DNA from 3 places in the Hoeflea phototrophica DFL-43 genome. Region 2 is predicted to be linked to each of the others. Evidence: predicted binding sites of a transcription regulator. Region 2 holds the regulator's gene; each other region holds the start of a gene.

Region 1 (10,643 bases), 2.1 Mb from region 2:
ACCGATGACACCATGGAGGCAGCGGAATGAACGCGCAACTCACACAGACGTCTGGTCAGGGGTTGGCGAGCTACAATTTCGCCTATCTGGATGAGCAGACCAAGCGGATGATCCGCCGCGCGATCCTCAAGGGCATCGCGATCCCCGGCTACCAGGTTCCATTCGCCAGCCGTGAGATGCCGATGCCCTATGGCTGGGGGACGGGGGGTGTTCAGGTTACAGCCTCGATCATCGGTTCCGAAGACGTGCTCAAGGTGATCGACCAGGGTGCCGACGACACCACCAATGCTGTCTCGATCCGGGCCTTTTTTGCCAAGACCGCCGGTGTGGCGACGACGACCACTACAACGGAAGCTTCGATCATCCAGACAAGGCACCGGATTCCCGAAACGCCGCTCGCCGAAGGTCAGGTTCTTGTCTACCAGGTTCCCATCCCGGAACCCTTGCGCTTCCTTGAGCCGCGCGAAACCGAGACCCGCAAGATGCATGCGCTCGAGGAGTATGGCCTCATGCATGTGAAGCTTTATGAGGACATTGCCCGCAACGGCCATATCGCCACAACTTACGCCTATCCGGTGAAGGTCGAGGGGCGTTATGTGATGGATCCCTCGCCAACGCCGAAATTCGACAATCCGAAAATGCACCGCTCGCAAGCGTTGCAGCTGTTCGGCGCAGGCCGGGAAAAACGGATCTATGCGATCCCGCCGCACACCGATGTGGTGAGCCTGGATTTCGAGGACCATCCGTTCGAAATTCAAGAGTTCGAGCAACCCTGCGCGTTGTGCGGGGCAGAACAGGTCTATCTCGACGAGGTTGTCCTCGACGACAAGGGCGGCCGGATGTTCGTGTGTTCGGACACCGATCATTGCGAGAGCCGCAGAGCCGAAGGCCACCGCGGGGTGATGCTGGGCAGTGAGCTCCCGGCCGATGACGCTGATAGCCGGAAGGAGAGCCTGTGATGGCGATGGCAGATTTTTATGATGATCACGACACTGTGGCGGCTGCCACAGCGGACCAGCCATTGCTGTCGGTCGACGGCATCACCCGGGTCTATGGCGACCGGATCGGCTGCGCCGATGTGAGTTTCGATCTCTGGCCGGGCGAGGTGCTGGCGATTGTTGGCGAATCCGGCTCTGGCAAGACCACGCTTCTCAATTGCATTTCCTCGCGGCTGACGCCCACCTGCGGCACGGTGAACTACCGCATGCGCGATGGCGCAAGTGCCGACATCTACAAGATGGCGGAGGCCGAGCGGCGTTTTTTGATGCGCACCGACTGGGGCTTTGTCCACCAGAATCCGATTGATGGCCTGAGGATGACGGTCTCGGCCGGCGCCAATGTCGGCGAACGGCTGATGGCGATCGGGGACCGGCATTACGGCAACATCCGCGGAGCTGCGATCGAGTGGCTCGAGCGGGTCGAGATCAATGCGGACCGGGTCGATGACCAGCCGCGCGCTTTCTCCGGCGGCATGCGCCAGCGGCTGCAGATCGCCCGCAATCTGGTCACCAATCCGCGGCTCGTTTTCATGGATGAGCCGACCGGCGGGCTCGATGTTTCAGTGCAGGCGCGGCTGCTTGATCTGTTGCGAGGGCTGGTTTCCGATCTGGGGCTCGCCGTGGTGGTGGTCACCCACGATCTCGCTGTGGCACGGCTCCTGTCGGACCGGATGATCGTGATGAAGGATGGCCGGGTGATCGAAGCAGGCCTGACCGACCGGGTGCTTGATGACCCGCGCGCGCCCTACACGCAGCTTCTCGTTTCCTCCATTCTTCAGGTGTAAGCCGATGACCTCCCTTCTGATTGCATCCGAGGTTCACAAGACCTTCGTCATGCACATGCGCGGTGGTGTTGAACTGCCCGTCGTTGCCAATGTCTCCTTCTCGATGAACTCCGGGGCCTGCGCCGTGCTTGGCGGACCTTCAGGTGTGGGCAAGAGCTCGATCCTGAAGATGCTTTATGGAAATTACGGCTGCGATGGCGGGCAGATTCTGGTGCTGCACAATGGCAAGCATGTCGATATTGCCTCGGCCAGCCCACGCAAGGTGCTTGAGATCCGCCGCGATACGATCGGCTATGTCAGCCAGTTCCTGCGTGCGGTCCCGCGGGTGTCCGCCCTGGATGTCGCTGCCGAGCCGCTTCTGGTGCGCGGCGTGGCGCGCGAGGAGGCCCGCGACCGTGCGCGCGTGCTGTTTGCCCAGCTCAACCTGCACGAACGGCTCTGGTCGTTGCCGCCGGCCACCTTCTCCGGCGGTGAGCAGCAGCGCGTCAACATTGCCCGCGGCTTCATCACCGACCATCCGGTCCTGCTGCTCGACGAGCCGACAGCGTCGCTGGACGCGGCCAATCGCGAGGTTGTGATCGAATTGATTGCCGCCAAGAAGGCTGAAGGTGCCGCGCTCCTGGGGATCTTCCACGATTATGATGTGCGCAACGCGGTCGCCGACCAGGTGATCGACGTTTCCGCATTCGCAGCCGGAAAATCTGCCGCATGACCAAGTTGTCTGAAGCTCCGCTGGTTCACGCCACAGCGAAGATCGTGGACTCGACGCTTGGCCGCTACACCGAAGTCGGTGCCGGGTGTACGCTGTCGCACTCGACCATGGGCGACTATTCCTACTGCGTCGACAACACCCAGATCGCCTATGCGACCATCGGCAAGTTTGCCAACATCGCCAGCCATGTGCGGATTTACGCGAGCATGCATCCGATGGACCGGGCTTCGCTGCATCATTTCAGCTATCGCTCATCGTGGTATTTCGATGGTGAGAGCGACGATCAGGCGTTCTTTGATTGGCGCGCCGGGCAGGGGATCACCATCGGTCATGACACATGGATTGGTCATGGCGCGGTGGTGATGCCGGGGGTGACGATCGGCAATGGCGCAAGCATTGGCGCCAATGCGGTGGTCACCAAGGATGTGGCTGACTTTGCCATTGCGGTTGGCGTTCCGGCCCGCACGATCCGGCAACGCTTTTCCGATGACGTCGCCTCCCGGCTTGATGCGCTTGCCTGGTGGGACTGGGAGCATGACAAGCTGCATTCCGCGCTCAAGGACTTTCGCGCACTGTCGGCCGAAGAGTTCCTCGAGCGCCACGGCGGCTAGAACCCTTGCCTTAAGTCTTTCCACGCCAGCCTTCCTCGAAGATCAACTCGTCGAGCGGCAGCCGGCGGTTCCAGCCTTTGACCTGCAGTTCGGGGCGCTCATAAAGCTCATCGACATAGCCCAGGCAGAGATAGGCGACGATCTCGATCCGCTCAGGGATGCCGAGGATGGTTTTGAGATCGGCGTCATGAAAGATGCTGACCCAGCCCATGCCGATGCCCTCGACGCGGGCTGCGAGCCAGAGGTTCTGGACCGCGCAGACGGTGGAGTAGAGATCCATATTTGGATTGTGGGTCTTGCCCAGGATCACGTCGCCGCCTCGTCCACGGTCGCAAGTGATGCAGATGTTGAGCGGCGCCTTGCGGATGCCCTCGAGCTTAAGAGCTTTGTAGTCTGATTGCCGTTCTTCCGGGAACATCCGGGCGGCCTCATCGTTTGCGCGGCCAAATGCATCCGCAATTCTGTTGCGCACCGGCTGGCTGCGGATGGTGATGAAGTTCCATGGCTGCATGAAACCGACCGAAGGCGCGTGATGGGCCGCCTCGAGCAGCCTCTTCAAGACATCATCGGGAACAGGTTCGGGCAGAAACTGGTCGCGAACATCGCGTCGGGTGAAAATGGCCTTGTAAACGGCGTCGCGTTCACTGGCGAGGAACGGCTCGGCTCTGGCCAGCCCAGATGTCTTCGGCATTGTTTGATCCCCAACAATCCGTGAAAACCCGGCAACGCCGTCCACGCGCTGCTAGGCTATGACATCTGGCCGGTCTTCTGACTTCGGATCATTTGGCAGGCGCGCCTTCCCGGATTTCCCAGTGGCCCGGGGGTCCCAGTGACGTTTTGCGCTTGCCATCCCCGTTACAGCGTTGGGCACGTTCCGGTCTTGCACCGAATTCCCGATTCTCCCGCTTTTGGCGGACACCAGATTGCTTCATTGGTGCATGGCCGGGGCCGTGATGCAAGGCCGGAAATGCCCGATTTCCAAGGATTTCCCCCGATCAAGAAGGGGCTCTGTGGATCGTTACAAAACTGACATCAAACCGACATCGCAGCTTCACATGCCTCCGATAGTCCACCTTGCAGAAACTGCTAAATCCGGATTGCCGCAAAGGACATTGATTATGCTTGAGTTGACCGAAGTGACGCGTCGTTTTGGCGTCAACACCGCAGTCGACGCTGTTAGCCTGTCCATTCCCGAGGGGCAGATGGTTGGCATCATCGGTCGCTCGGGCGCCGGAAAATCCACGCTCCTGCGCATGATCAATCGGCTGACAGGGGTCAGCGACGGAGTGATTTCGCACTCCGGACGCGTGGTTTCGACCCTGAGCGGCCGTGAACTCAGAAGCTGGCAGCGCGATTGCGCGATGATCTTTCAGCAGTTCAACCTGGTTCCCCGGCTGGATGTGGTGTCGAATGTCCTGCATGGCACGCTCAACATGCGGTCGACTTTCTCGACGATGTTCAACCTGTTTCCCCGCGAAGACATCCTGAGGGCGATCTCCATTCTTGAGCGGCTTGGAGTCGCCGAGAATGCGCCGAAGCGCGCCGAGGCGCTTTCGGGCGGGCAGCAGCAGCGTGTCGCCATTGCCCGTGCGCTGATGCAATCCCCGAAACTGATCCTCGCCGACGAGCCGATCGCATCGCTTGATCCGCTCAATGCGCAGATTGTGATGGACGCGCTGCGGGACATCAACAGGCAGGAAGGCATCACGGTGGTGACCAACCTGCATACGCTCGATACCGCGCGCAACTATTGTGAGCGCATCATCGGGATGGCGCAGGGCAAGGTGGTCTTTGACGGCAAGCCTGATGCGCTGACCACCGAAGCCGTTCGCGCCATCTACGGATCGGGCGCCGATGGCGAAGAAATATCCGAATCCATGACCTCGACGAGCCTGCGGGCCCAGGGCCGCCCCGCCGATGTCAAGGCGCGAACCAATGCTTCGGGCGAAGTGGTCCTGGAGACAACCTGACCCGGAAGGTTCGTCAGTCCGGCCAGCGAATGCAATCCGGCATCATCCCTTTCGCCTGCCCCTTCTAACAACCCTCGAACGGAGACAATCCTATGATGAAAACAATCCTCGTGGCGGCAACTGCCGCACTTCTGTCCACAAGCGCATTCGCACAGGACGCGATCACCGAATTCCGCATCGGTATCCTCGGCGGCGAGAACGCCCAGGATCGCCTGACTTCGAACGAATGCCTGCGCGCCTATGCCGAGGAAGCCCTCGGTGTGCCTGTCAAGCTGTTTACCCCCGCTGACTATGACGGCGTGATCCAGGGCATGCTCGGCGGTTCGATCGACATGGCCTGGCTCGGCGCATCGTCCTACGCCAAGGCCTATCTGACCGATCCCGAGTCGGTCGAACCGGTGCTGGTCAAGACCAACCTCGACGGCTCGTTCAGCTATCATTCGATCGGTTTTGCCCGCAAGGAGAGCGGCATCACTTCGCTGGACGACATGAAGGGCAAGACCTTCGGATTCGGTGACCCGAACTCGACCTCCGGCTACCTCATTCCCTCGATCGAAATTCCGCAGGCAACCGGCGCTTCCATGGAAAGCGGCGATTACTTCGGTGAAGTCAAGTTCACCGGCGGCCACGAGCAGACCATCGTTGCCGTTGCCAATGGTGAAATCGACGCCGGCGTCACCTGGGCAGACGGCCAGGGCAACTGGGAAGACGGCTACAATTCCGGCGCTCTTCGCAAGGCCACGGATTCCGGTCTTGTCGACATGAACGAGATCGTCCAAATCTGGAAGTCGAAGCCAATCCCGGAAGGCCCGGTCACGCTGCGCAAGGCACTCCCGCAGGACGTCAAAGACACGGTGACCGAACTCGTCGGATCCATGCATGAAAAGGATGCGCAGTGCGCCTACAACATCGCCGCTGGCGAGACCGCAGGCTTCAAGCCGATCACCCACGAAGCCTACGAGACCATCGTTGCCGTTCGTGAAGCCAAGACCAACTAAGGCTCTTGCCAAACAGTCGCGGGGAGCCATCCGGCTCCCCGCTTTCTATTCGTGAAGGATGCCCGCCGATGAGCGACATGACTGCACAGCAGGACGGCTCGGCCGCTTCGAAGGCTATCCGCGAAAACTACCTGGAGATGACCCGCCGGAAGCAGATGTATGGCGGCATTTTGCTTATCGTCTTCATTGCTCTTCTGGTCTCCGGGTTCAGGCTTGCGGATGCCCGCAACGCCGGCGGGTTCTGGGATGGCATATCCCAGATATTCCAATTTCCTTCCGAGGTCGTCGCCGAGGGAATTGAGAAATCGGCATTGCTTCCGGCACTGCTGCTGGAATTTTTGCCTTCGTTGATTGAAACACTCAACATCGCGGCGGTCTCGACGTTAATCGGTGCTGCGGCCGCCATCGTGCTGGCGCTGCTGTCGACCCGCGGGCTGGCGCTGTGGCCCCGGATGATCCCGGTGTTTCGGCGCTTGATGGACGGCATGCGCGCAATCCCGGAGATCGTGATCGCGCTCGTCCTGATCTTCATTCTTGGCGGCGGGCCGGTTCCGGCGATGATCGCGATTGCCATTCACACCGCCGGCGCACTTGGCAAACTGTTCTCTGAGGTTTCGGAGAATGCCGACCTGAAACCGGTCGAGGGGTTGTCATCGGTCGGCGCAAGCTGGATCCAGAAGATGTGGCTTGGAGTCTTGCCTCAGGTGGCGCCGAACTGGTTCTCCTACGGGCTGCTGCGCTTCGAGATCAACATTCGCGCCTCGGCAATTCTGGGCTTCGTTGGGTCGGGCGGCATCGGACACGATCTTCGGATCGCCATGCAATGGGGCCAGGGACGCTACGACGAAGTCGTGGCGATCTTCATTCTCCTGTTCGCCACGATTGTCTTCTTCGACCAGGTGTCGAGCAACTACCGCAACCGCCTCGTCAAGGGACACTGACATGACCGCTCTCGATACGGGCCTGCTTTCGGGCGAGGACCTACGCAATCAGGTCCTCAGAGGATTCAGCCGCAAACAAAAGCTGGCCTTTGTCGTGCCCGGCGTCATCCTGCTTTACCTGTTCTACGTGTTTTTCGCCTTCGACATTTCGGGGATCGCCGCGCGCGCGCGGCTCGACAATGCGGCAATTCTCGTTTCGGACTTCTGGTCGCACAAGACCCATGTGACCCGGGACAACCGCAACAACGAGGTGACCATATCGATCGAAGGCGAAAACAAGGGGCGCTATCCGGAGGGAATGCTGCCGGATTGGGTCATGATGGAGAACGGGGTTACCCGTATCGATCTCGATGAGGGGCATGTTGTAGTCTTCGATGACGATGGCGCCCGCTACTCCGTGCCGGGATACGGCGTCATCGACATTTCGCCGAAGGTTGGAGGACTGAATCTTTCAGTACCGGACGGCGAAACGCCGGACTGGATCAGCTCTTCGAGAACACGCGTTTCGGTGACCACACCGCAGGGCCGTTTCAGCTATACCCGCAACAGGACCGAAGTCTTCAGGTATCAGGCGGGGTGGGAGCTTTTCTTCTTTACGCTCGACAGCCCTTTTTACGGCAAATCGGCTCTGGAACTTGTCAAACTTGCAACCGTCGGCGACCGGGTCGATCCGGCCTTGCCAAACCTTTTTGCCATGGTCCGGGATTTCTGGACCAATGCCATGTGGCGGCATGGTGATGTGGCATGGGCATTGTTCGAAACCATCCTGATGGCGTTTCTCGGCACGATGGGCGCCGCCCTGATCGCACTACCGCTGGCATTCCTGGCGGCTGGAAACTTCACGCCTTCGCGGCCAATTCTGTTTCTGTTGCGCCGTCTCTTTGATTTCCTGCGCGGTGTCGACGGGCTTATTTGGACGATCATTCTCTCAAGAGCCTTTGGCCCAGGACCGATGACCGGGGCTCTGGCGATCCTTCTTACTGATACGGGCACCTTCGGCAAGACCTTCTCCGAAGCCTTGGAGAATATAGATGGAAAGCAGGTCGAGGGCGTCCAGTCGACCGGTGCATCGCCTGTCCAGCAGGCCCGGTTTGGCGTCATTCCTCAAGTTACGCCTGTGCTTTTGAGCCAGGTCCTGTACTTTCTCGAATCGAATACCCGCAGTGCGACGGTGATTGGGGCGATCGTTGGCGGCGGCATCGGGTTGTTGTTGACGCAGGCGATCGCCACCCAGAAGGACTGGGAAGAGGTGAGCTACTACATCATCCTGATCATCCTGATGGTGATGGCGATGGATACATTGTCGGGCTGGCTGAGATCCCGCCTGATTGGACGAACGGGACACCCATGAGATACGCCCTCTATTTCACACCGGAACCGAATTCCGACCTGGCCGATCTTGGAGAACGCTGGCTCGGCCGAAGTGCCGTGACTGGCAAGACACTCGAGCATCCGGACCTTCCAGGCCTGTCGGCCAGCAACCTTGCTGTCTTGACCGGTCCTGCACGGCGCTACGGCTTCCATGGAACGCTGAAAGCGCCTTTCCGGCTGGCCGACGGAATGAGTGAAGCCGATCTGTTGTTAGCCATGGAGCGTTTTGCCGAGGGCACCCAGGTCTTTGAAATTCCAGCACTGCAGCTCAGTCTTCTCGAAGGCTTTCTGGCGCTGACCCCGGGCGGCCGTGCTGATCAGCTCAATCTGTTTGCGAACAGTGTTGTCGAGCATTTTGAACCGTTGCGGGCGGAATTGAGCGAAAAGGAAATCGAGCGCCGAAACCCCGACAGGCTGTCCTCGGAGGAACTCAAGAACCTGGTGCGCTGGGGATATCCCTACGTGTTTGACCGGTTCCGTTTCCATATGACACTCAGCACGCGGCTGCCCGAAGTGGATGCCGCGAAGGTCATGGGAGTCGCAACAGCCTATTTTGCACCCGCCACCGGATGTCCAGTCCCGGTTGATGCGCTCACACTCAGTGTCGAGCCCGAGCCGGGTGCGCCGTTTCAAATTCATACCCGGATGCCATTGGCATCCCAACATCTCAGAAAGACAGCTTGAATGAGCATCGAAACTGTTTTCACCAATGCGCGCCTGGTTCTCGAGGACCAGGTTGTTTTCGGTTCACTGGTTGTCCGTGACGGCGTGATTGCCGAAATCTCCGATCAGCGGACCGCCACTGGTGTGGATATGGATGGCGATTATCTTACCCCCGGCCTCGTCGAGCTGCACACGGACCATCTGGAGGCACATTATTCGCCGCGCCCGGGCGTGCGCTGGAATGCCGTATCCGCAATCCAGTCCCATGATGCGCAAATCGCCTCGTCCGGCATTACCACGGTGTTTGACTGTCTGCGCCTTGGTTCTGACGAGGATGATGGGTTCAAGGTCGGTGAGATGCGGGCCATTGCTGATGCTCTGGCCTCGGCCCGTGAGGAGAACCGTTTGCGCGCTGATCATTTGATCCATCTGCGCTGCGAAGTCTCAGCCTCCGACGTGCTTGATCATTTTGCCGATTTTCGGACCGACGCCCAGGTACGGCTTGCTTCGCTGATGGATCATGCGCCAGGTCAACGGCAGTTCCAGACCATGGAGCAGTATACGCTCTACTACAAAACCAAGCGCGGGCTCTCGGATGAAGCGTTTGCGCATTTCGTCAACCGTCGTGTGGAAGCGTCAGCGCGCTATTCCGAAACGCACCGCAAGGCGCTTGCTGAGGCTTGCTCCGAACGCGGCATCACCATTGCGAGCCATGATGACGCGACGCTCGACCATGTCGAGGAAGCTGCGGGCTTTGGTGTCCGGCTCGCAGAATTTCCAACCAGCATCGAAGCCGCTCAGGCTTCGCACGATGCCGGGATGAGTGTTCTGATGGGAGCGCCCAATGTGGTACGCGGTGGATCGCATTCCGGCAACATTGCTGCGGCTGATCTGGCCCGGCAAGGGGTTCTTGATGTTCTGTCCTCGGACTATGTGCCGTTCAGCCTTATCCATGCGCCTTTTGTCCTTGCTGATGAAATCGATGGCCTGGATCTGCCTGCCGCGATCAGGCTGGTGACGGCCACTCCTGCGAAAACAGTTGGACTTGATGACCGTGGAAGCCTCGCGGTTGGAAAGCGTGCCGATCTGGTGCGGGTGCGGCGTGAGACCGGTGTTCCGGTGGTGCGTTCGGTCTGGCGTCAGGGTGAACGGGTTGCATGATGTCTGTGTCTACGGACCATGCGGTGGCGCGGCCGGTCATTCCGGGCCGGCTGTATGTTGTTCTTGGCCCGAGCGGTTCGGGCAAGGACACACTTATGTCGCACGCGCGGGCGGCGCTTGAGGAGGAAGAGGGCGTTCTGTTTGTCAGACGCGCAATCACGCGTCCGGCGGATGCCGGTTCTGAAGATCACGTACCGATGAGTGAAGCCGAGTTTGATGCGGCGCTTGATTCCGGATCCTTCTCGCTGACCTGGGCTGCCAACGGATTGCGCTATGGTCTGCCGCGCGAAGTAACGGATCATCTCCAGCGAGGTGAAGTGGCTGTGGTCAACGGTTCACGCGGCGCATGGAGCGTCATCCGCAAGGTGTTTCCGTCCGCGGTGGCAGTGGAAATCAAGGTCAATCGAGAGGTGCTTGCGCAGCGCCTTGAAGC
Region 2 (10,643 bases):
CTTCCGAGGCTTCGGTCAGCCGGGTGACCAGCACCTCTTCCCCATCTGCAAGGTCACCTTGAATGATGGCATCTTCGCCATCCCAGGCAATCAGCTGAACATCACGGCGCACCAATGCGCCATCCACGACCACGAAGACGTGGTCGGAAGATCGGATCGCGGTTTCGGGCAGACGAAATGTGGAACGCCAGATACGATCCGGCACGGTAAGCGCAACAAAGGCCCCGGGCCGCAACTGCACAGGATTGCCGGCTGCTTCAATACGAGCGAAAACCTCGACACCGCCCCGCTCTGCAGCCACACGTGCGCCGATCCGGTCGATGGTCGCCGGCCAGACATAATCCGCGCCGCCCACGCTCCAGCTCACTTTAACCTTGCGTCCAAGCAGCGGGTCATCGCCGGTCGCCATCCGGCCATATTGGGCGTTGGTCAGAGTGAAGCGTGCTTCAAGCGCAGTGTCATCATAGATGGAGGCGACCATTTCATTTGCGTTGACCGTTCGCCCTGCTTCGATGCTCTCATCGGAGATCACGCCATCAAAGGGGGCCATCACCGCCGTATCTTCAAGCTTGCGCTGTGCTTCGCGTACTTTCCATTCCAGCCGCGAGGCGTTGGCTTCCTGCTGGGCGCGCTGGGCTTCGGTGATGAGAATGTTGTTGCGACGCTGACTGACGGCCTGGTCGCGCTGGGAAAGGATCAGCCTGCGGTCGTCGACCTGCTTGTCGGTCAAAGTGCCCGAACCTGCCAGCGACAGGGCCCGTTCAAGATCAGATTTGGCGAGGTCCAGCTGGGATTGCGCTGCTTGCAGCTGCTCGCGTTCGGAGGCCAGGCGGGCGTTCATTTCGGCAATTGCCGCTCGTGCCGAGGCAAGATTGGCGCGGGCTTCAACAAGCGCGCCTTCATAGAGAAACGGATCGATGCGCAACAAGACAGTTCCGGCAGCAACCCGGCGCCCGGCGACAAGATCAGGATGAATTTCGACCACATCGCCGCTCACCCCTGCACGCAGTTCGACGCTGCGGCCGGTGTCGACCTGGCCATAGAGCCTGATCACCGGCCGGTTGTCAGCCAACACCGCGGATGTGGTGTCAACCGTATAGACCAATGGTGTGAAAGGCTTGCGGACCGGGTCGATCCGCGAATTCGCCAGGTACTGCATGCCGGCCCAGCCGCCAGCGAGGACCAACGCCATCAGCGCCATCTGCGCGATTGGTCGCAGAAAACCACGACGACGAGTCTCACCCCCCGCCGGCTGCCCGGCAGTCAGGTGTTTATCGCGATTGTCCGCCCTGTCGAGCATTTCCAGCCTCCGTTGCCTTCAAAGAGGTAACGTAAAGACTGGACATGGCAAATTAAAGTTTTGTCATATTGCGGCTTGCGGGTGCAATCCTCCGGCTTCAGCCGCCGAATTCGTCGGGGTCGAACTTGTAAGCGGTCGAGCAGAATTCGCACTGCACGGTGATTGCGCCGTCTTCCACACTGTCGGTAAGTTCCTCGGCGGAGAAACCGCGCAGGACCTCACCAAGCCGCTCACGCGAACAACTGCAGCGGTCAAACACCGGCACCGGCGGGTAGACCCGCGCGCCACGCTCATGAAAAAGACGATAGAGCAGGCGTTCGGCACCCACTTCCGGGTCGGTCAGTTCGCCGGCATCAACCGTGGCGACGAGCGCCTTGGCTTCCGACCAGCTGTCGTCCTCGTGATGGTAGAAGTCCTCCACACCCTCCGGCGCATCGCCGCCTGGAAGGTCGGGCAGGCGCATGCGGTCGGGTGCTTGCGGCAGGAACTGCACCACAATGCCGCCGGCGCGCCAGCTTTGGCGCGGGTTGCCCTCGGCATCCCGGTCAAACAGTTCGGCTACCGACAGGCGGACAAGGGTGGGGATCTGCTCGGACTGGCGGAAATAGGTCTCCGCCATCGCCTCCAGAGACTCTCCATTCATCTCGACGATGCCCTGATAGCGCTGCATATAGGCGCCCTGGTCGATGGTGAAGGCCAGCACGCCATTGCCCAGCAGCTCAGCCGGAGTGATCATGCCTGCCTCTTGCGCCGCCTGGAGCCGCTCGCCATCAAAGCGGGCATAGGCGCGAAGATCACCCGGCGTGCTGAAATCAGCGACCAGCAGATCAACGGGTCCGTCACCCTTGGTCTGAATGATCAGCTTGCCTTCGAATTTAAGCGATGTACCAAGCAGCACCGTCAAGGCGATGGCTTCGGCAAGCAATCGTGCAACCGGCTCGGGATAGGCGTGCCGGCCCAGAATGGTGTCGATCATCGGGCCAAGCTGAACAATGCGGCCGCGCACATCCAGGCCATCGACTTCGAACGGCAGCACACTGTCATCTCCGGCGAAGCCCGGCTCTCCGAGGGTACGGATTTCGGTTTCCATGTTCATTCCCGACTGTTTGGCACAATTCTCCGGTGGCACGCGGTCCGTGCCCGGGTGTTTGGCCGAATTCCAAACGGCCTATGTAGGCATTCGCCCGGCGATCCGCCAGAGGCTCAACACAGCGCCGCTACAAAGCGCCCATGCACCAGCGCATGATTGCCTTTTGGGCATGCAAACGGTTTTCCGCCTCATCGAACACCACCGATTGCGGTCCATCCATGACCTCGTTGGTGACTTCCTCGCCGCGGTGGGCGGGCAGGCAATGCATGAACAGCGCGTCCTTGTTGGCCTTGGCCATCAAGTCTTCATTGACCTGGTAGGGCAGGAAGACATTGTGGCCACGCGCCTTGTGCTCCTGATTCATCGACACCCAGGTGTCGGTAATGATGCAATCCGCACCGCTGGCGGCACGCTCCGGATCGGCGCTGAGATCAATCTCGGCACCCTGAGCCCGTGCCCAATCGACAAATCTCATGTCAGGCTCGGACCCCTCCGGTGTGGCGATCTGCATGCGATAGCCGAAACGTCCCGCGCCTTCGACCAGCGAGTGCAGCACATTGTTGCCATCGCCTGTCCATGCCAGGGTCTTGCCCTTGATCGGGCCACGATGTTCCTCAAAGGTCAGGATATCGGCCATGATCTGGCAGGGATGTGTGTCATCGGTCAGCGCGTTGATCACCGGCACGGTGGCATGTTCGGCCAGTTCCAGCATGCGCTCGTGATCCATGGTGCGGATCATGATGATGTCGACATAGCGCGAGAGCACCTTGGCGGTATCGGCAATGGTTTCTGCACGGCCAAGCTGCATCTCGGTGCCGGACAGGAACAGGGTCTCGCCGCCCAATTGACGCATGCCGACATCAAACGACACGCGGGTACGGGTGGACGGTTTTTCGAAGATCATCGCCAGCATCTTGCCTGCAAGCGGACGATCACCGCCCGAGGAGGATTTGGCGGCACGTGCTGCATCAATCATGGCGCGCAGTTCTGCGGCGCTGACAGCAGAAAGATCAAGGAAATGCCGGGGCGCGGCGGCTGTGGTCTCAGTCATGATAAAGGGTCCAGTCAGCTGGATTTGGGAGATAGCATTTCGAGCGCCGCCTCGATCCTGTGGAGCGCTTCGCGGACTTCCTCGACAGACACGATCAACGGTGGCAAGAGCCGCACGACATTGTCACCCGCCGGCACCGCTAGCAAATGCTCGTTGCGCATCGCCGTGACCAGATCCGCATTGGACTTGGCGCATTTGATGCCGGTCAGAAGCCCGATGCCGCGGATGTCTTCAATCAGGTCCGGATAGCGGTCCTTGAGAGAGGCGAGGCCCTGGCGCAACACCAGCGTGACATCGTTGACATGGGTAAGGAAACTGTCCTCAAGCACCACATCGAGCACGGCGTTGCCAACAGCCATGGCCAGCGGATTTCCGCCATAGGTGGTGCCATGGGTGCCCAGCGTCATGCCGTCCGCCGCCTCGGCCGTTGCCAGGCAAGCACCGAAGGGGAAGCCGCCGCCAATGCCCTTGGCCACGGCCATGATGTCTGGTGTGATGCCTGCCCATTCATGGGCAAACAGCATTCCTGTGCGGCCAACGCCGGATTGAACCTCATCCAGGATCAGCAGAATACCGTGCTCGTCGCACAGGTCCCGCAGACCGCGCAGGCATTCCTTTGGCAGCGGGCGAATGCCGCCCTCTCCCTGCACGGGCTCAACCAGAATGGCAGCGGTTTCGTCATTGATCGCGGCCTTGATTGCCTCGTGATCGCCGAACGGAACCTGATCGAAGCCTTCAACCTTGGGGCCGAAGCCCTCGAGGTATTTTGCCTGGCCGCCGGCGGCGATGGTGGCCAGCGTGCGGCCATGAAAGGCGCCTTCAATGGTGATGATGCGATAACGCTGCGGCTGGCCATTTACATAGAAATGCCGCCGCGCTGTCTTGATCGCGCATTCCAGTGCTTCCGCACCCGAATTGGTGAAGAACACCTTGTCGGCAAAGGTCGCCTCGGTCAAACGCTCGGCGAGCCGGGTCTGATCGGGAATTTCCTGCAGATTGGAAAGGTGCCAAAGCTTGTCGGCCTGGGATTTCAGCGCCTCGACCAGATGCGGATGAGTGTGGCCAAGCGAGGTGACCGCTATGCCTCCGGCAAAATCGAGATAGCGTTCGCCCGCCGGTGTCTCCAGCCAAACGCCATGCCCGCGCTCAAACACGATGGGTGAGCGGCTATATGTTTCGTAAAGCGGCTTGGCGTCAGCCATGCGCCCGTCTCCCATATGAACCCGGCCGGAATTGTGAATGCCGGAACTTGATGATGGCGTGTGCCAGAAGGACCGTCAAAAACCTTGCCGGAAAACCAAAACGCCGCCCTTCCGGGGCGGCAGGCGCACTATTTACAATTCACTGTGTGCTGTCAATGAGACTGCGGTTTCCCGTAGTGTTACGACGGTGTGGCAGGTGTTTTAGCATTCCGCTGGCTGCCAAAACTCGAACCGGTCACCACACCGCAGATCCGAACCCGACTGTGGTGCTGCGCTGCCGGTAAGTTGGGGAAAACCAAAAAAACGAATCACCTGGAATCCGCTGACTCTTGTAACCGAGTCTGCGTAGCTCTACGTTGAGCCTACGAATTAGACGTTCGCGGCGGACACTAATTTCCTCAATGTAACCGAGTGCTACAGCTCCGGCCATCCGGAGCAGCGAAGAGGGATTCTGCCATCCCAAGACACGGGGTAAATGGAGAGAGTGGCATGAACTGGACTGATGAACGAGTTGAAAAACTCACGAAACTCTGGGCGGACGGGCTCAGCGCAAGCCAGATTGCGGCGCAACTCGGCGGCGTAAGCCGCAATGCGGTGATCGGCAAAGTGCACCGGCTCAACCTTCCAGGCCGCGCCAAGAGCGGTGGACAGTCTTCGGTTCGCACCAAACGCACCACTGCAGCACCGCGGGCGCCAGCTTATGCTGGCCGGAACGCAGCGCAGACAACACGTACAGTCAGCCGTTCCAGCGGCGGAGCGGCTCTCAAGCAGGACGTCGAAGCGGTGGCTGTGGAAGACCTCGACACCAGGCCGATGGAAGACGTTGTGGTACCGATTTCGCGCAGGCTCACTCTGGTGGAGCTTTCGGAGCGGACCTGCAAATGGCCGATCGGCGATCCATTGCTCGAAGACTTTCACTTCTGCGGCAATGACTCAGGCGATGCCTCGCCCTATTGCAGCTATCACGCCAAACTGGCGTTCCAGCCATCAAGCGAGCGCAGGCGGGCCCGCTGAACCAGATCGGTTGAAAACGAGCAAAAGCCCGGATCAAATGATCCGGGCTTTTTCATTTTGCAAACTGGATCATGCCTTGATCAGGCTTCAATCGAGTAGCCAGCGCCACGGACCGTGCGGATGATGTCGCGCATTCCGGAAAGATTGACAGCCTTGCGCAGACGGCCGACATGCACATCCACCGTGCGCTCATCGACATAGACATCATGTCCCCAGACACCATCGAGCAGCTGCGCGCGTGAATAAACACGGCCTGGCGAACTCATCAGGAATTCCAGAAGCCTGAATTCGGTGGGTCCAAGCTTGATGTCACGGGCACGGCGGCGGACTCTGTGGGTCTCGCGATCAAGCTCGATATCACCGACCTTGAGCAGGCTGGAGATCACCTCTGGGCTCGCGCGCCGCAACATTGCGCGCACCCTTGCCAGCAATTCCGGCGTCGAGAACGGTTTCACCACATAGTCATCAGCGCCGGTGGCAAGACCGCGGACACGCTCGCTTTCCTCGCCACGCGCCGTCAGCATGATGATCGGCAGACGCTCCGTCTCCGGCCGCGCGCGCAGGCGGCGGCAAAGCTCGATGCCGGAAATGCCAGGTAGCATCCAGTCAAGGATCAGAAGATCAGGCACGCGTTCCTGCAAGTGGATCTCGGCTTCATCACCGCGCAAGACGGCATCGACCTCGTAGCCCTCAGCTTCCAGATTGTACTGCAGCAGGACGGAGAGAGCCTCTTCGTCTTCCACCACGGTTATTCTGGGACTCATCGCCATTGCTTGATGATCTCCCTGAAACTACGCCGCGCCCGGCTCGGGCGCAATCACGCTGGCGGAGTCGTCGTCTTTCGGCCGGTCGCCAGCAAGCTGTTCGCCAGTGGCCACGTAATACACGGTTTCAGCGATGTTGGTGGCGTGATCGCCAATTCGCTCGATGTTCTTGGCACAAAACAGCAGATGCGTGCAGGCCGTGATGTTGCGCGGATCTTCCATCATGTATGTGAGAAGCTCCCGGAAAAGCGAGGTGTAGATCGCGTCGATTTCCTCGTCGCGTTCACGGATCGAATTGGCCAGATCCGGCGAGCGCGTCGAGAAGGCATCAAGCACTTCCTTGAGCTGCGTCAGCGCCAGTTCGGCCAGGTGCTCCAGTCCGCGCACCAGCTTGCGCGGCTGCGCCATGGTGTGCACCGCGATCACCCGCTTGGCGATGTTCTTTCCCAGATCACCGACCCGTTCGAGATCCGAGGCGATCCGGATGGAACCAATGATTTCACGCAGGTCGGACGCCATTGGCTGGCGCTTTGCAATCACCAGAACTGCCTTGTCGTAGATTTCGCGTTCGCCATTGTCGAGCAGCAGGTCCTCGGAGATCACCCGCTGTGCGGTGGCCGAATCCGCGTTGACCAAGGCGGCAACAGCATCGGCGACCATGCGCTCGGCGATGCCGCCCATCTCGGAAAGGCGGCGGTTGAGAAAGCGCAGGTCATCATCATAGGCCGAGACGGTATGTGCATCGGGCATTGCTTGATCCTTCAATCCAAATGTTGCGACGTGACCGGCAGTCGCAAGAAGCCGTGATTTAGCCAAACCGCCCAGTGATGTAGTCCTGGGTCAGCTTTTCATCGGGCTTGGTGAACATCTTGTCGGTCGGACCTTCTTCGATCAGCTTGCCAAGGTGGAACATGGCCGTGCGCTGTGACACACGTGCGGCCTGCTGCATCGAGTGGGTGACGATGACAATGGTGTAGTTGACACGAAGCTCGTCGATCAGTTCCTCGACCTTTGCCGTGGCAATCGGATCAAGCGCTGAACAAGGCTCGTCCATCAGGATCACTTCCGGGCTGACCGCAATGGCGCGCGCGATACAAAGCCGCTGTTGCTGACCACCTGAAAGACCGGTCCCTGCTTCGTGAAGGCGGTCCTTGACCTCTTCGAACAGCCCAGCCTTGATCAGGCTGCGCTCGACAATCTCGTCCATCTCTGCGCGGGTCGAAACCTGGCCATGGATGCGTGGTCCGTAGACGATGTTCTCATAAATCGACTTGGGAAACGGATTGGGTTTCTGAAACACCATACCGACGCGCGCCCGCAGTTCGACCACGTCAATCATCGGGGCATAGATGTTTTCACTGTCGAGTGTGATGTCGCCAGTGACCCGGCAAATATCAATGGTGTCGTTCATGCGGTTGAGACAACGCAGGAAAGTGGACTTGCCGCAGCCGGACGGACCGATCAAGGCGGTCACGCTGTTCTGCCGGATGTCGAGATTGACATCGAAAAGAGCCTGCTTCTCGCCATAGAAAACGCTAACGTCATTTCCACGCATCTTGATGACAGGATTGTCAACCGATGCGTTGACCGCGTCTTCCGTCGCCGCTTCAGACATGATGTTCATCTCCATGTTCCTTTATCCGTTCCGGATCCTTCGAACCCTATTGATTGTAGCCTGATGTCCTTCCAGCGCCTACCATCGGCGTTCGAAGCGACGGCGAAGCAGAATGGCAACAGCATTCATGATGACCAGGAACACCAGCAGCACGATGATTGCACCAGATGCGCGCTCGATAAAAGCCGGGTCACCACGCTGGGTCCAGTTGTAGACTTGAACCGGAAGCGCTGATGCCGGGTCGAAGAACCCCTCAGGCGGCGCGCCGGGATATTCGCGAACAAAGGCCACCATTCCGATCAGGAGCAGCGGTGCCGTTTCACCGAGCGCCTGGGCCAGGCCAATGATTGCGCCGGTCAAGATGCCAGGGGCTGCGAGCGGCAGCACATGGTGGAAGATCGCCTGCATTTTCGAGGCCCCGATACCCAGCGCGGCATCGCGGATCGACGGCGGGACCGCCTTGAGCGCGGCGCGCGTGGCGATGATGATCGTTGGCAATGTCATTAGCGTGAGCACCAGGGCGCCAACCACCGGGGCTGACTGAGGAAGGCCGATAAAGTTGATGAACAGCGCCAGTCCGAGGATACCGAACACAATCGAGGGAACAGCCGCGAGGTTAGCAATGTTCACCTCGATCAGATCGGTCCAACGGTTCTTCGGCGCAAACTCCTCGAGATAAATCGAAGCGGCGACACCAATGGGCAGTGACAGCGCCAGCACAATCAGCATCATGTAGGCCGATCCGAGGATCGCCACACCAAGACCGGCGGCTTCAGGCCGCGTATCAGACGCGTCGGGTGCAGTGAAAAACGACCAATTGAAGCGCAAATCCATGATGCCGGCATCTTTCAGCCTATCGGCAAGGACCAGCTGTTCAGGCGAGATATTCCGGTCGAGCGCGGCGCTTTCCATCGTCACCCGCCCCTTGAAGTAGCCATCGATGCGGCCGGACGCGAGAAGATCAAAGGAAATGGTCTCACCGATCTGATCCGGGTTGGCCAGAACAAAGCGGCGCAGGTCAGCCGGAGCTTCCTTGGACACCAGCGCTGCCGCCTCCTTGGCGTTGACGCCTTCGGCGGCAAATCCACGCTCTTGCATCATATCCTGCATGGCCGTCTTTATGAGCGGCTGGATGGTGAAGGTGGTGATCTTCTTCAGATCCTCCGGCGCGCGATTGCCATTCTTGTCCAGCTTCGCCGGGTCAAGATAGACGTCCAGCGAGATGTAGGTCTGGTTGAAAGAGGACAGACCATTCGACAAGATGGACGCCATGAGACCGACGAGGGCAAGCAGGCCGAATATCACGGCAGCCAAGCCCATCATGCGGAAGCGCTTCTCAGCCGCATTGCGTTTGCGGGTGCGCTCCCCAACCTTCAATAGCGAGCGTCCGGTTGCGGCACTGGCCGCAGAGTGATCGGCGGGAAAATCGGTCAATCGTATTGCTCCCGGTATTTGCGCACAATGTAGAGCGCCAGAACGTTGAGGCCGAGGGTGAAGACAAACAGGGTCAGGCCAAGCGCGAAGGCCACCAGGGTTTCCGGGCTGGCAAACTCGGTGTCTCCGGTCAGCTGGCTGACGATTTTCACAGTTACCGTTGTCATTGCCTCGAAGGGGTTGAGGTTGAGCCGTGCGGCTGCACCTGCGCCCATCACCACGATCATGGTTTCACCAATAGCCCGGCTGGCGGCCAGCAAGAAGGCGCCGACGATGCCCGGCAAGGCAGCCGGCAGGATCACCTGTTTGATCGTTTCCGACTGGGTCGCGCCGAGGCCGTAGGAGCCGTCGCGCATTGCCTGAGGAACCGCATTGATGATGTCGTCTGACAGGGACGAGATAAAGGGGATCAGCATGATGCCCATAACCAGACCGGCGGTCATCACTGAAGACGAGGACGTTCCGATACCGAGCGGCTGGGCAATCCAGTCGCGCAGGAAGGGTCCAACCGTGATCAGGGCAAACAGTCCGTAGACGATTGTGGGAATGCCGGCGAGAACCTCAATGGCAGGCTTGGCGAAGCTGCGAAGGGCACTGCCCGAATACTCCGCCAGGTAAATGGCGATCATAAGGCCAATCGGAACCGCCACAGAAAGCGCGATGAAGGACACGTAAAGCGTGCCCCAAAGCAAGGGCAGGAAACCGAAATCGGAACCGCCGCGGAATTGCGGATTCCAGACGGTCGAGAAATAGAACTTGGTAGCCGGGTAGAGCTGGAAGAACTGGAGCGATTCGAACAGCAGTGATGCGACGATGCCCACAGTGGTCAGGATCGCGACCAGCGAAGACCCCATCAACAGCGCCTTGATGAATGTTTCGGTTATGTTTCGAGCGCGCAGTTTGGGGGATATTCTCCGCCACGCCCAAAACCCCAAAGCGAGTGCCGTCAGGATCACTGCAATGCTGCGAACAGCCGAAGCCGCCTTGTCGGCCGCGCGGTAGGACTTGGCCGCCTCGAAAACTGCAGGCTCCACATTCGAACCCAGCGCGACGCCGACTTCGGCAAGCCGGGAACGGACATTGGTCAGGTCAGCGCGCATGTCGACAAGATCGTCTTCTGAAAGATCGCCTTGCGCGGTGAGCAGCCCGAGCCCGTCGGCAATCCTGCGCACG
Region 3 (10,643 bases), 730 kb from region 2:
CCATCAGTGCAGAGAGCACTCCGGGCGAGGGGTCGGTCTTCTGTGTCAAGATCACGATGCCTGTCGAAAAGCGGACGGAAACTGTGCGAATTGCCCCGGTTGATGTGTCGGGCGCCCGGGTCCTCGTTATTGATGACAATGCGGTGAACCGGGAAATTCTCATCGAGCAGCTGTCTGCTTGGGAGTTTGATGCATGCGCAGCGGTGTCCGGTGAGGAAGGCCTAAGCGTTCTCAAGGCGGCTTCCGATTACAATGTGGACGTCAATGCGGTGATCCTGGATTACCAGATGCCCGAGCAGGATGGCGCAATGGTCGCCAGGGCGATCCGGAAAAACTATTCTGCCGAGGCATTGCCGATCATCATGCTGACGTCGATGGATGTGAAAGCCAGCGAACCCGATATCCAGACGGAGATCGTACAGGCCACATTGATGAAGCCTGTGCGTTCATCCGAGTTGCTCGAAAAGCTCACAAAGGTGCTGCAGGTTGCCGCGCAGCCAAAACCGGCGGCGGCATTGCCGCAATCACCTGCTGACACAGTGCAAGATCATGATGCGGCAGTCATGGGCGCCGTGGCGGAAACCGGCCCGGCCGATGACGCATGGTCCGCCAAAGCTCAAGACTTGCCATCCGTTTCTGATCAGAGCGCACCGGCCCAGCAATCTGATGCGGAACGCGCTTCTGGACGTCTGGAGATCATGGTGGCCGAGGACAATGAGGTGAACCAGATCGTCTTCACCCAGATCCTCGAAGATCTGGGTGTCAAATACCAGATTGTCGACAATGGCGGCAGCGCGGTGGAACTCTGGAAAATGGCCAACCCCGCGCTGATCTTGATGGATGTTTCCATGCCGGTCATGAATGGGCACCAGGCCACCGAGGCGATCAGAAAAGCTGAGGCTGCCGATCCGGCGCTTGGCCACACGCCTGTCATCGGGGTCACCGCACATGCGCTGACGGGGGATATGGAAAAATGCCTGCAGGCCGGAATGGATGATTATCTCTCCAAACCGATCAGCCCGGAAAAACTTGCAGAGAAGATCCGTGAGTGGCTTCCCGCCGAAATCGCCGACCGGATGAACCAGATCTGATTGAGGCCCGGCCTCAGCCGTATTAACGTCTCGCCGGCGTGCTCTTATCCGATAAGCCTGCCGACACTCATGTCGCGCTTGCCCGAATGGCCGGGGCGTTTCTCGACTTCAAAGCCAGCCGCCTGAAGGTTGCGGCGGACCCAGCCGGCTGCGGAGTAGGTGGCGAAAGTCCCGCCATCCACCGTTTTCTCCGCGACAATCGCAAGCAGGTCCGCTGACCACATCTCGGGGTTTCGTGACGGCGCGAAGCCATCGAGATACCAGGCGTCAGCCTTAAACCTCATATCCGGCATCACCTCGCGGGCAAGGCCATGATGCACATGCAGCCGCACGGTCTTTGCACCTTCACAAAACACAAGCTCAACGTCGCCCTCGGGGTGCGTGGGCCAGGCGCTCACGAGCCTGTTTGTGCGTTCCGTCAAATCGGGCCATGCGGACAGGGCGCGTTCCATCGCCGCGGGTTCAAGCAGGTTGAGCTCAAAAGTGTGAAACACCAGTTCGGCGCCCTCAGCGGCTGCCGCGTCCCAAGCTTCCCAGGTTTCGAGAAAGTTCAGCCCGGTGCCAAAACCGAGTTCCCCGATGGTGAAAAGCGAGGCCGGAACGAACCGTTCCGGCAGACCGTTTCCAGCCAGAAACACATGTCTCGATTCAGCCCGGCCATCGGCCTGTGAATAATAGAAGTCGCCAAATTCCTCCGAATAAGGCATATCGCCTTCGCGCCAGGTGAGTTTGTCCTGACGGGTTTGGTCTTCGCTTTTGGATTGGAAAGGGGTGGTCATGGTGGTTGCCGATAACGGCCTGGATGGCAGTGGTCAACCATCGTCGGACCTTGTGGTCGTCGGTGCGGGTATCGCAGGACTGTGGCTGGCGCTCAAAGCTGCACGTGTCGGGCTGTCGGTGACACTGATCGAACGTGACCAGATCGGCAATGGCGCCAGCGGCGGTTTTCTCGGCGCCTTGATGCCGCACAGCCCCGAGCGTTGGAATGGCAAGAAGGACTTCCAGTTCCGTGCGCTGGTTGATCTTGAAGACGAAGTAGCGCGCCTTGAAAGCGAAACCGGACTGCCCTGCGGTTACCGGCGCGTGGGCCGGTTGCTGCCTTTGCAAAGCGCAAGGGCACGAGAAGCGGCGCTGGAGAACGTGGCCAACGCGCACACAAATTGGGGTGCCCGGTTCAGCTTTGATGTTGCAAACACGCCTGACAAGCATGACTGGCCCAGCATTCTCTGGGCGCCGCACGGCATTGTGCATGAGACCCTGTCGGCCCGGCTTTCACCACCGGCTCTGATCGCCGCTCTCGCGGCGCGCCTTGCCGCGTTGCCCAACGTGACCATTTGCCAAGAGCTGGCGCTGACCGGCATTGACCATGAGCGGCGCTTGGCGCGTTTGTCAGACGGATCAAAGCTCCCGTTCGGCCATATTGCGCTCGCCAATGGCGTGGACGCATTCGGGTTTGTCGCCCAAGCCCACGGCGTTCCTGGTCTTGAACTTGGCGGCGCGGTCAAGGGGCAGGCGGCGCTGCTTGATGCCGGTGCGCCGCCCGATCTTCCGCTTGTCTATCATGACGGTGTCTATGTGCTGGTTCACCAGAACGGTCTTGTCGCCATCGGCTCAACCAGCGAACGGGAGTTTGAACAGGCAACCGAAACCGATGAACAGCTCAATGAATTGATCAAGCGCGCACGCAAGCTCTGTCCGCTGATCAAGGACGCGCCCGTGGTCGGGCGATGGGCCAATGTCCGCCCCCGCGCAGCTGGACGCGATCCGATGCTGGGCCCGGTGCCTGCTGCACCCCATGTGCTCGCCATGGCCGGCGGCTTCAAGATCAGCTTCGGGATCGCCCATCGCATGGCCGATTGCCTGATCGCCCGGGTGACCGACACAAAGGGTCCGGATGTTCCCGTCAGCTTCGCGGTGGAAAGCCACGCGGCGAAGGCTGCACAGGCGCAAGCCCGCCCCTGAAACAGGCGCAACAGCTTGCGGTTTTTCTTCAAAGCGCGCCACTCGACATCTGCGTCCCGGATGATAGCGTTGTGGCTGTGATTGCCTCGCTGCACCGGCGCCCGGACGCGGCATTTCAAACAATGGACCAAGACATGTATCAGTCAGACTACCCCCGCGACCTGATCGGCTACGGACGCACCCCGCCGGATCCGAAATGGCCCTCAGGCGCCCATTGCGCGGTGCAATTCGTCGTCAATTATGAAGAAGGTGGTGAAAGCTGCATCCTGGATGGCGATCCGGCGTCCGAGTCCCTGCTCTCCGAGATCGTTGGCGCTCAGCCCTGGCCGGGCCAGCGCAGCATGAACATGGAATCGCTCTATGAATACGGGTCCCGCGCCGGGTTCTGGCGGCTCTGGCGGCTGTTCACCGAGCGCAACATGCCGGTCACGGTCTATGGCGTGGCGCTCGCCATGCAGCGCAATCCGGAAGCCGTGGCGGCGATGAAGGAAGCGGACTGGGAGATCGCCAGTCACGGCCTGCGCTGGCTCGAGTACAAGGATTTCCCGGAAGCGGAAGAACGCCGGCACATCGCCGAATGCGTTCGAATTCACACCGAAGTCACCGGCTCGCGACCTCTCGGCATCTACCAGGGCAAGCCCTCGGTCAACACCTTGCGTCTGGTGATGGAGGAGGGTGGTTTTGCCTATTCAGCCGATTCCTACGCCGATGAGCTGCCCTATTGGGTAGAGGGTCCCAAAGGTCCGCACCTTGTTGTGCCCTACACGCTTGACGCCAACGACATGCGCTTTGCCACCCCGCAGGGCTTCAATTCCGGCGATCAGTTCTTCACCTATCTCAAGGACACGTTCGACGTGCTGATGGCGGAAGGCGCGGCTGGCAGTCCGAAGATGATGTCGATCGGGCTGCACTGCCGGCTTGTTGGGCGTCCCGGACGGGCGGCGGCGCTGGCGCGGTTCCTCGATTATGTCGGCTCCCACGACAAGGCCTGGGTCACACGCCGCATCGACATCGCCAATCATTGGCATGCCCATCACCATCCGGGGACGGGTGCATGATTGAACGTGGTGAATTTGTCCGGCTCTATGGTGGTGTGTTCGAACATTCCCCCTGGATCGCCGAGCGCGCCTATGATCACGGCCGAATTGCTGCGCCTTTGATGGCAGACGCGCTCCATGAGGCACTGTGCGCCGAGTTCCGCGCAGCCAGCCGGGAAGAGCGCCTTGGTGTCCTCCGGGCACACCCGGATCTGGCCGGAAAGCTTGCCATCGACGGCGAGCTGACCGCAGAATCGACCGCGGAACAGGCTGGCGCCGGGCTCGACCGGCTGAGCGCAGATGAGCATGCCCGTTTCACCGAATTGAACGAGCGCTACATGCATGACCTTGGCTTTCCGTTCATCATTGCGGTCAAGGGGCTCGGCAAGGACGACATACTCAAGGCCTTTGAAGCGCGCGTCGCCAATGACGTGAACACCGAGTTTGCGACCGCCTGCGCGCAGGTGGAGCGGATTGCTGGTCTGCGCATTGCGGCGCTGTTGCCGCAGGAGAGCGCATAGATGCAAGAGCTCAAGCTCGAACAACTGACGCCGGCAGATTTCGCTCCGTTTGGCGTTGTGCTGGACAAGGATCTCGCCGAAAAGCGGATGATCAATGAGGGCACCACCGAGCGCTTTCATGCGCTGGCCATGGCCGATACCGAAGCCGAAGGCGGACGCACCATCCTGTCGCTGTTTCGCGGTCAGCCGCGCGTCTTTCCTTACAGGATCACGATGATGGAGCGGCATCCGCTCGGCAGCCAGGCCTTTTTCCCGGTCACAAACCGGACTTGGATTGCCGTTGTTGCCCTCGATGACGACGGCAGACCGGGCGAGCCGCGCGCATTCCGGGTGCCAGGCAACACTGGTTTGCAGTATGGTCGAAACATCTGGCATCATCCGCTGATCGCGGTTGGTGAGCCGAGCCAGTTTCTGGTGATGGACAGGGAAGGTGAGGGCGACAATCTCGAGGAGATTGGCTATCCCGCCCCTTATGTGATCACTGAACCCTGAAGACAAAAAGGAGGAGACGCCGATGGCCGCCCAACCGCTTCCCACAGGAGGCCGACTGACCACCCATGTGCTTGACACCGCGCGTGGCTGCCCCGCGGCCAAATTGGTGATCGAACTGGTGCGGGTCGAGGGCCAGAACCACCGATTGATCAAGACCGTGAGAACCAATTCCGATGGACGTGTTGACGGTCCGCTGCTTGCGGGCCCTGATCTTGCGGGTGGGGTCTACGAACTGGTGTTTCATGCCGGGGATTATCTGCGCGGTACCGGTGAGACGTTGCCTGATCCGGCATTTCTCGATGTGATCCCGATCCGCTTCGGCATCGCGGACACGAGCGCGCATTATCATGTGCCGCTGCTGATCTCGGCCTATGCCTATTCCACCTATCGCGGCAGCTGACGGCCAGACGTGGTGTGCCTTGCCGCAGCGTGTAGAAGAAGAGCCATGGTCCGGAAAAAGCGAAAGCCGCGTGGCAGTACATCCGTGCTCACGCGACTTATAAGCGACCCTTTAAAAAGCCGCTGCTGACTTACAGCTTGCAGGATGGTGTTTAACAAACAGTTAAGACGGAAATGTGACGGTTGTCCGGTTCCTGCTCAATCAACCGAAACCGGTTCGCCTGCGACGTAGACCGCCCGCACCGACCGGTCATCGCCCAGCGTCTGCAGCAGGAACAACTCCTCCTCCAGCCGCGTGACGGTCTCCATCCTGATGTCCATCGCCGGCGTGGCTGATGCATCAAGCGCAATGATGTCGGCGTCACTGCCTGGCTCCAGCGTGCCGATGCGGTCTGTCAGTCCCAGAGCTTCGGCATTGCCGCGCGTCACCTGCCAGAAACTCTCGATCGGCGGCACCCGGTGGCCGCGCAATTGCTGGATCTTGTAGGCTTCATCGAGCGTCCGGAGCATCGAGTAGCTTGAGCCGCCGCCAATATCGGTGGCGATCGCCGTGCGCACGCCATGCGCCTTGAGGCGTTTGAGATCAAACAGGCCCGAGCCGAGAAACAGATTGGATGTCGGGCAATGCACGGCAATCGCCCCGGCTTCCGCAATCGCGCCCATCTCGCGGTCCGAAAGATGGATGGCGTGCCCGAGCAGCATCTTGCCGGTCAGCAGCCCGTAGCGCGCGTAGACATCGGTATAGTCCTTGGCTTCGGGGTAGAGTTCGAGCGTGTAGGCGATCTCGGCGTCATTTTCCGACAGGTGGGTCTGGATCAGGAGATCGGGATGTTCGCGCGCCAGCGTGCCTGCGGCTTCGAGCTGCGCTGGCGTCGAGGTGATGGCGAAGCGTGGTGTGATCGCCACATGATTGCGGGCCTGGCCATGCCATTCAGCGATCACCGCCTTGGTGTCGTCATAGCTTGATTGCGCGGTGTCTGTGAGCGCATCGGGGGCATTGCGGTCCATCATCACCTTGCCGCCGACCATCAGCAGGTTGCGCCGCGCTGCTTCCGCGAAATAGGCGTCGGCCGAGCCCTTGTGCACCGAGCAGTAGGCAACGGCCGTGGTCGTGCCCTGACGCAGCAATTCGTCAAAGAACAGCTTTGCCAGACGCTTCGCATGAGCCTCATCGGCGAAGCGCTGTTCCTCGACGAAGGTGTAGGTGTTGAGCCATTCAAGCAGATTGGCGGCATAGCTCGCCGTCACCTGCATCTGCGGGAAATGGATGTGCGGATCAATGAACCCGGGCATCAAGAGATGCGGGCGGTGGTCGATAGTTTCGACACCGTCAGATGCCTGGCCGATGACGCTATCATAGGTGCCTGCGGCAATGATCTTGCCATAAGCGATCAGCAGCGCGCCGTCTTCCTCATAGACATAGCTCTGATGGTCATCGCGTGCCTGTGGCCGTGACACAAAGCTCAAGGTCCGGCCACGCAGCAGCCGCATGGTCATTGGTCCGCCGCCCCGGCCACAGCGGATTCGTACCAGGCCACGATCAGGCGGCGTTCCTCGGGCTCGATATAGGTGATGTTGCCCGGCGGCATCGCATGGCTTCGTCCTGCCTGCAGATAGATCTCGCGCGCATGGCGGGCGATGTCGGCCTCTGTCTCGAGCTTCACGTCTTTCGGTGCGTGGGCAATGCCGTCCCAGAACGGCTCCGCCGCGTGGCACATCGAGCAACGTCCCATGATGGTCTCGCTGACGGCCTGAAAATGCGCGTTGTCGATGAACTGCTGATGCACCGGCGCGAGCGCCGACTCTTCAATCGCTTCATCGCTGCGCGGCAGGCTCGAAAGCCACATTACCGCAATGAACAGGGCAGCCGTGGCGGCCCAGGTCCAGTGCGGCTTGCCCTTGCGCGCGTGAACGGTGTTGAACCAGTGCCGGATGGTCACGCCCATCAGGAACACCAGCGAGGCGATCAGCCAGTTGTACGGCGTGGCGAAGGCCAGCGGATAATGGTTCGACAGCATCAGGAAGATCACCGGCAGGGTGAGGTAGTTGTTGTGCAGCGAGCGCTGCTTGGCGATACGGCCATATTTCGGATCCGGCGTCCGTCCGGCCTTGAGATCGGCGACAACCACCTTCTGGTTGGGGATGATGATCATCGCCACATTGGCGCTCATGATCGTGGCGGTGAACGCGCCCAGATGCAGAAGTGCCGCGCGGCCGGTGAAGACCTGGGTGTAGCCCCATGCCATGGCGACCAGCACGCCAAACAGCACCACCATCAGCCCCGTCGTGCTCTTCCCGATGGGGGATTTGCACAGCACATCATAGATGATCCATCCGAGCACGATCGAAGCCAGCGAAATGCCGATCGCCACCGGTGCGGAGACGTCGAGCACATTGGTGTCGATCAGATAGAGTTCGGCACCGGCATAATAGACCACGCACAGCAGCGCAAAGCCCGACAGCCAGGTGGCGTAGCTCTCCCACTTGAACCAGGTCAGGTGCTCGGGCAACCGCTCGGGCGCGACCAGATATTTCTGGATATGGTAGAACCCGCCGCCATGTACCTGCCATTCCTCGCCATAGGCACCTGCAGGCAGGCCTGGCCGCTGCACCAGGCCCAGATCAAGCGCGATGAAATAAAACGACGAGCCGATCCATGCAATGGCGGTGATCACATGCAGCCAGCGCACGGCGAAGCTGAGCCATTCCCACACCAAGGGATACTCATACAGAAACTCGGACATTGGTGCCCCTCGCACTTTGTTGCAGCATTTTTTGCAGTGCACATGATGCGCAATGCCAGGCGGAATGAAAAGCCCGCGGGCACTTTCACACGGATGAATCAGTTCCGGGTTTTTCCTGATAATCGAAGGCATGGGTGCGCCGGTTCGCATGAATTCATCTGCCTTTCGTTTTTCCACAGCTCCTGTCACAAACCTGTTTTCTGTTGCCGGATAAAAGGCCAGACGCTACGTATCTCTTTCGGGATGCGTTCGTTTTCACGCGTTTCCCTGCAAGGGAGGATTATCAAATGAAGAAGTTTATCGCTGCCGGCGTTTTCGCCGCTCTGATGGCTGGTGTCGCACCGGCTACCGCCGCAACCCAGATTGATTTCTGGCATGCCTTCTCGGGACGACTCGGAGAGTTGCTCGATGAACAGGTTTCGAAGTTCAACGCGTCGCAGAGCGACTATGTTGTGGTCGCCACCAGCAAGGGCAATTACTCCGAAACCCTCAATGCAGGCATCGCCGCGTTCCGCGCCGGTGAACAGCCTGACATTCTTCAGGTTTTTGAAGTCGGCACCGCCACGATGATGGCCGCCAAGGGCGCCATCAAGCCGGTCTATGAAGTGATGGCCGAATCAGGTCTGCCGTTTGACCAGTCAGCCTATCTCGCAGCCGTCACTGGATACTACACCACCACCGACGGCGAGATGTTGTCGTTGCCCTACAACTCATCGACCCCGGTGCTTTACGTCAACAAGGATGCTCTAACAGCCGCAGGTCTTGATCCGGAAATGGATCTGTCGACCTGGGACAAGGTCGGAACCGCGCTCGATGCGCTCAAGGCGTCGGGTTCCAAATGCCCGATGACGACCGCCTGGCAAAGCTGGGTTCATCTGGAGAACCTCTCCGCCTATCACAATGTGCCCTTTGCCACGAAGGACAACGGCTTTGCCGGTCTGGATACTGAACTGGCACTGAATGGCGACGTTCAGGTCAAGCACATCGAAACCTTCGGTCAGTGGGCGAAGGATGGCAAGTTCATCTATTCGGGCCGCCGCAATGAAGGCGGCGCGACCTTCCGCGCCGGGGAGTGCGGTCTGTTCACCGAATCCTCCGCCGGTTATGCAGGCGTGAAGAATGAAGCCACTTTCGACTTTGCCATCCGGCCGTTGCCTTACTGGAGTGAAGTCGACGGCGCACCGCAGAACACCATCATCGGTGGGGCGTCTCTCTGGGTCATGGAAGGCCAGACCCCGGAAGAGTACAAGGGCGTTGCAGCCTTCTTCAACTTCCTGTCGAGTTCTGACATCCAGGCCAAATGGCATCAGGACACCGGCTACCTGCCAATCACCATGGCCGCTTATGAAGCCACCAAGGCTTCGGGCTTCTATGATGAGAACCCCGGCACGGATATCGCCATCATCCAGATGACAGGCAAGGCTCCGACCGCAAACTCCAAGGGCTTGCGTCTGGGCAGCTTTGACCAGATCCGCGGCATCATCGATGAAGAGCTGGAGGGTGTGTGGAATGGCTCGAAGACCGCAAAGGAAGCGCTCGACTCAGCTGCCGTACGCGGCGATGAGCTGCTCCGCCGTTTCGAGCAGGCCAACCGCTAAGACCAATGAACCGGCGGAGCCTTTGATGGCTCCGCCGGCCCCTTATTCCCCGGTCGGTGTTCCATGGAAAAGCGCGTCGTATTCGACAACCGTTGGCTGCCCTATCTTCTGGTCGCGCCCCAGTTGCTGGTCACCTTTGTGTTCTTCTTCTGGCCGGCAGGGCAGGCGATCTACCAATCAGCCTTTATCCCGGACCCGTTCGGTCTCAAAACCCAGTTCGTGGGTTTCGGCAATTTCGAGTATCTTTTCGGCAACCGTTTCTACCGTGAATCGTTCTTCACCACCGCCGTCTTTTCGGTGCTGGTGACAGTGTCGGCAATGTGCTTCGCCCTGTGGCTGGCGGTTCTCGCAGACCGCGTCATCAAGGGCTCGGGCACCTATCGGACGCTGCTGATCTGGCCCTATGCCGTGGCCCCGGCGATTGCCGGCGTGCTGTGGCTGTTTATGTTCAACCCGTTCACCGGCATTGTCGCCTGGAGCTTGTCCCAGTTCGGCTATGACTGGAACCACAATCTGGATGGCGGACAGGCCATGGCGCTGGTCGTGGCAGCCTCGGCCTGGAAGCAGATCAGCTACAACTTCCTGTTCTTCCTGGCAGGGTTGCAGGCGATCCCGAAAAGTGTGATCGAGGCCGCCGCGATTGATGGCGCCAGCTTTGCCCGCCGGTTCTGGACCATCATCTTTCCGCTGTTGTCGCCGACCACCTTCTTCCTGCTGGTGGTCAATGTGATCTACGCCTTCTTCGATACATTCGGTGTCATTCACACCATCACCCAGGGCGGGCCGCAACAATCGACCA

What was found. Region 2 encodes PhoB, which activates phosphate uptake and scavenging genes when phosphate is short. Its sites were predicted from a motif close to TGTCATNNANCTGTCAT; they were not measured.
Region 1: phnC (phosphonate ABC transporter ATP-binding protein) is a predicted target of PhoB. The motif match lies at 4,134-4,150, and genes of this name have one in related genera.
Region 3: ugpB (sn-glycerol-3-phosphate ABC transporter substrate-binding protein UgpB) is a predicted target of PhoB. The motif match lies at 8,430-8,446, and genes of this name have one in related genera.

What each region holds. Positions count from the first base shown of each region.
Region 1 is NZ_CM002917.1:2,905,304-2,915,946, reverse strand. It holds gene HPDFL43_RS13820 (carbon-phosphorus lyase complex subunit) at 1-30, shown strand, start outside; gene HPDFL43_RS13815 (alpha-D-ribose 1-methylphosphonate 5-phosphate C-P-lyase PhnJ) at 27-959, shown strand; gene phnK (phosphonate C-P lyase system protein PhnK) at 959-1,783, shown strand; gene phnL (phosphonate C-P lyase system protein PhnL) at 1,788-2,495, shown strand; gene HPDFL43_RS13800 (DapH/DapD/GlmU-related protein) at 2,492-3,106, shown strand; gene bluB (5,6-dimethylbenzimidazole synthase) at 3,117-3,797, opposite strand; cobalamin riboswitch at 3,848-4,044, opposite strand; gene phnC (phosphonate ABC transporter ATP-binding protein) at 4,225-5,076, shown strand; gene phnD (phosphonate ABC transporter substrate-binding protein) at 5,169-6,074, shown strand; gene phnE (phosphonate ABC transporter, permease protein PhnE) at 6,143-7,015, shown strand; gene phnE (phosphonate ABC transporter, permease protein PhnE) at 7,017-8,366, shown strand; gene HPDFL43_RS13770 (DUF1045 domain-containing protein) at 8,363-9,070, shown strand; gene HPDFL43_RS13765 (alpha-D-ribose 1-methylphosphonate 5-triphosphate diphosphatase) at 9,071-10,210, shown strand; gene phnN (phosphonate metabolism protein/1,5-bisphosphokinase (PRPP-forming) PhnN) at 10,207-10,643, shown strand, end outside.
Region 2 is NZ_CM002917.1:576,777-587,419, reverse strand. It holds gene HPDFL43_RS02785 (efflux RND transporter periplasmic adaptor subunit) at 1-1,300, opposite strand, end outside; gene HPDFL43_RS02780 (Hsp33 family molecular chaperone) at 1,398-2,390, opposite strand; gene argF (ornithine carbamoyltransferase) at 2,518-3,441, opposite strand; gene HPDFL43_RS02770 (aspartate aminotransferase family protein) at 3,456-4,643, opposite strand; gene HPDFL43_RS02765 (GcrA family cell cycle regulator) at 5,133-5,657, shown strand; gene phoB (phosphate regulon transcriptional regulator PhoB) at 5,738-6,421, opposite strand; gene phoU (phosphate signaling complex protein PhoU) at 6,449-7,171, opposite strand; gene pstB (phosphate ABC transporter ATP-binding protein PstB) at 7,230-8,045, opposite strand; gene pstA (phosphate ABC transporter permease PstA) at 8,115-9,476, opposite strand; gene pstC (phosphate ABC transporter permease subunit PstC) at 9,467-10,643, opposite strand, start outside.
Region 3 is NZ_CM002917.1:1,307,754-1,318,396, forward strand. It holds gene HPDFL43_RS06055 (PAS domain-containing hybrid sensor histidine kinase/response regulator) at 1-1,091, shown strand, start outside; gene mnmC2 (tRNA (5-methylaminomethyl-2-thiouridine)(34)-methyltransferase MnmC2) at 1,136-1,870, opposite strand; gene HPDFL43_RS06065 (NAD(P)/FAD-dependent oxidoreductase) at 1,869-3,053, shown strand; gene puuE (allantoinase PuuE) at 3,188-4,111, shown strand; gene uraD (2-oxo-4-hydroxy-4-carboxy-5-ureidoimidazoline decarboxylase) at 4,108-4,611, shown strand; gene HPDFL43_RS06080 (ureidoglycolate lyase) at 4,612-5,103, shown strand; gene uraH (hydroxyisourate hydrolase) at 5,126-5,503, shown strand; gene guaD (guanine deaminase) at 5,701-6,999, opposite strand; gene HPDFL43_RS06095 (urate hydroxylase PuuD) at 6,996-8,234, opposite strand; gene ugpB (sn-glycerol-3-phosphate ABC transporter substrate-binding protein UgpB) at 8,534-9,844, shown strand; gene ugpA (sn-glycerol-3-phosphate ABC transporter permease UgpA) at 9,908-10,643, shown strand, end outside.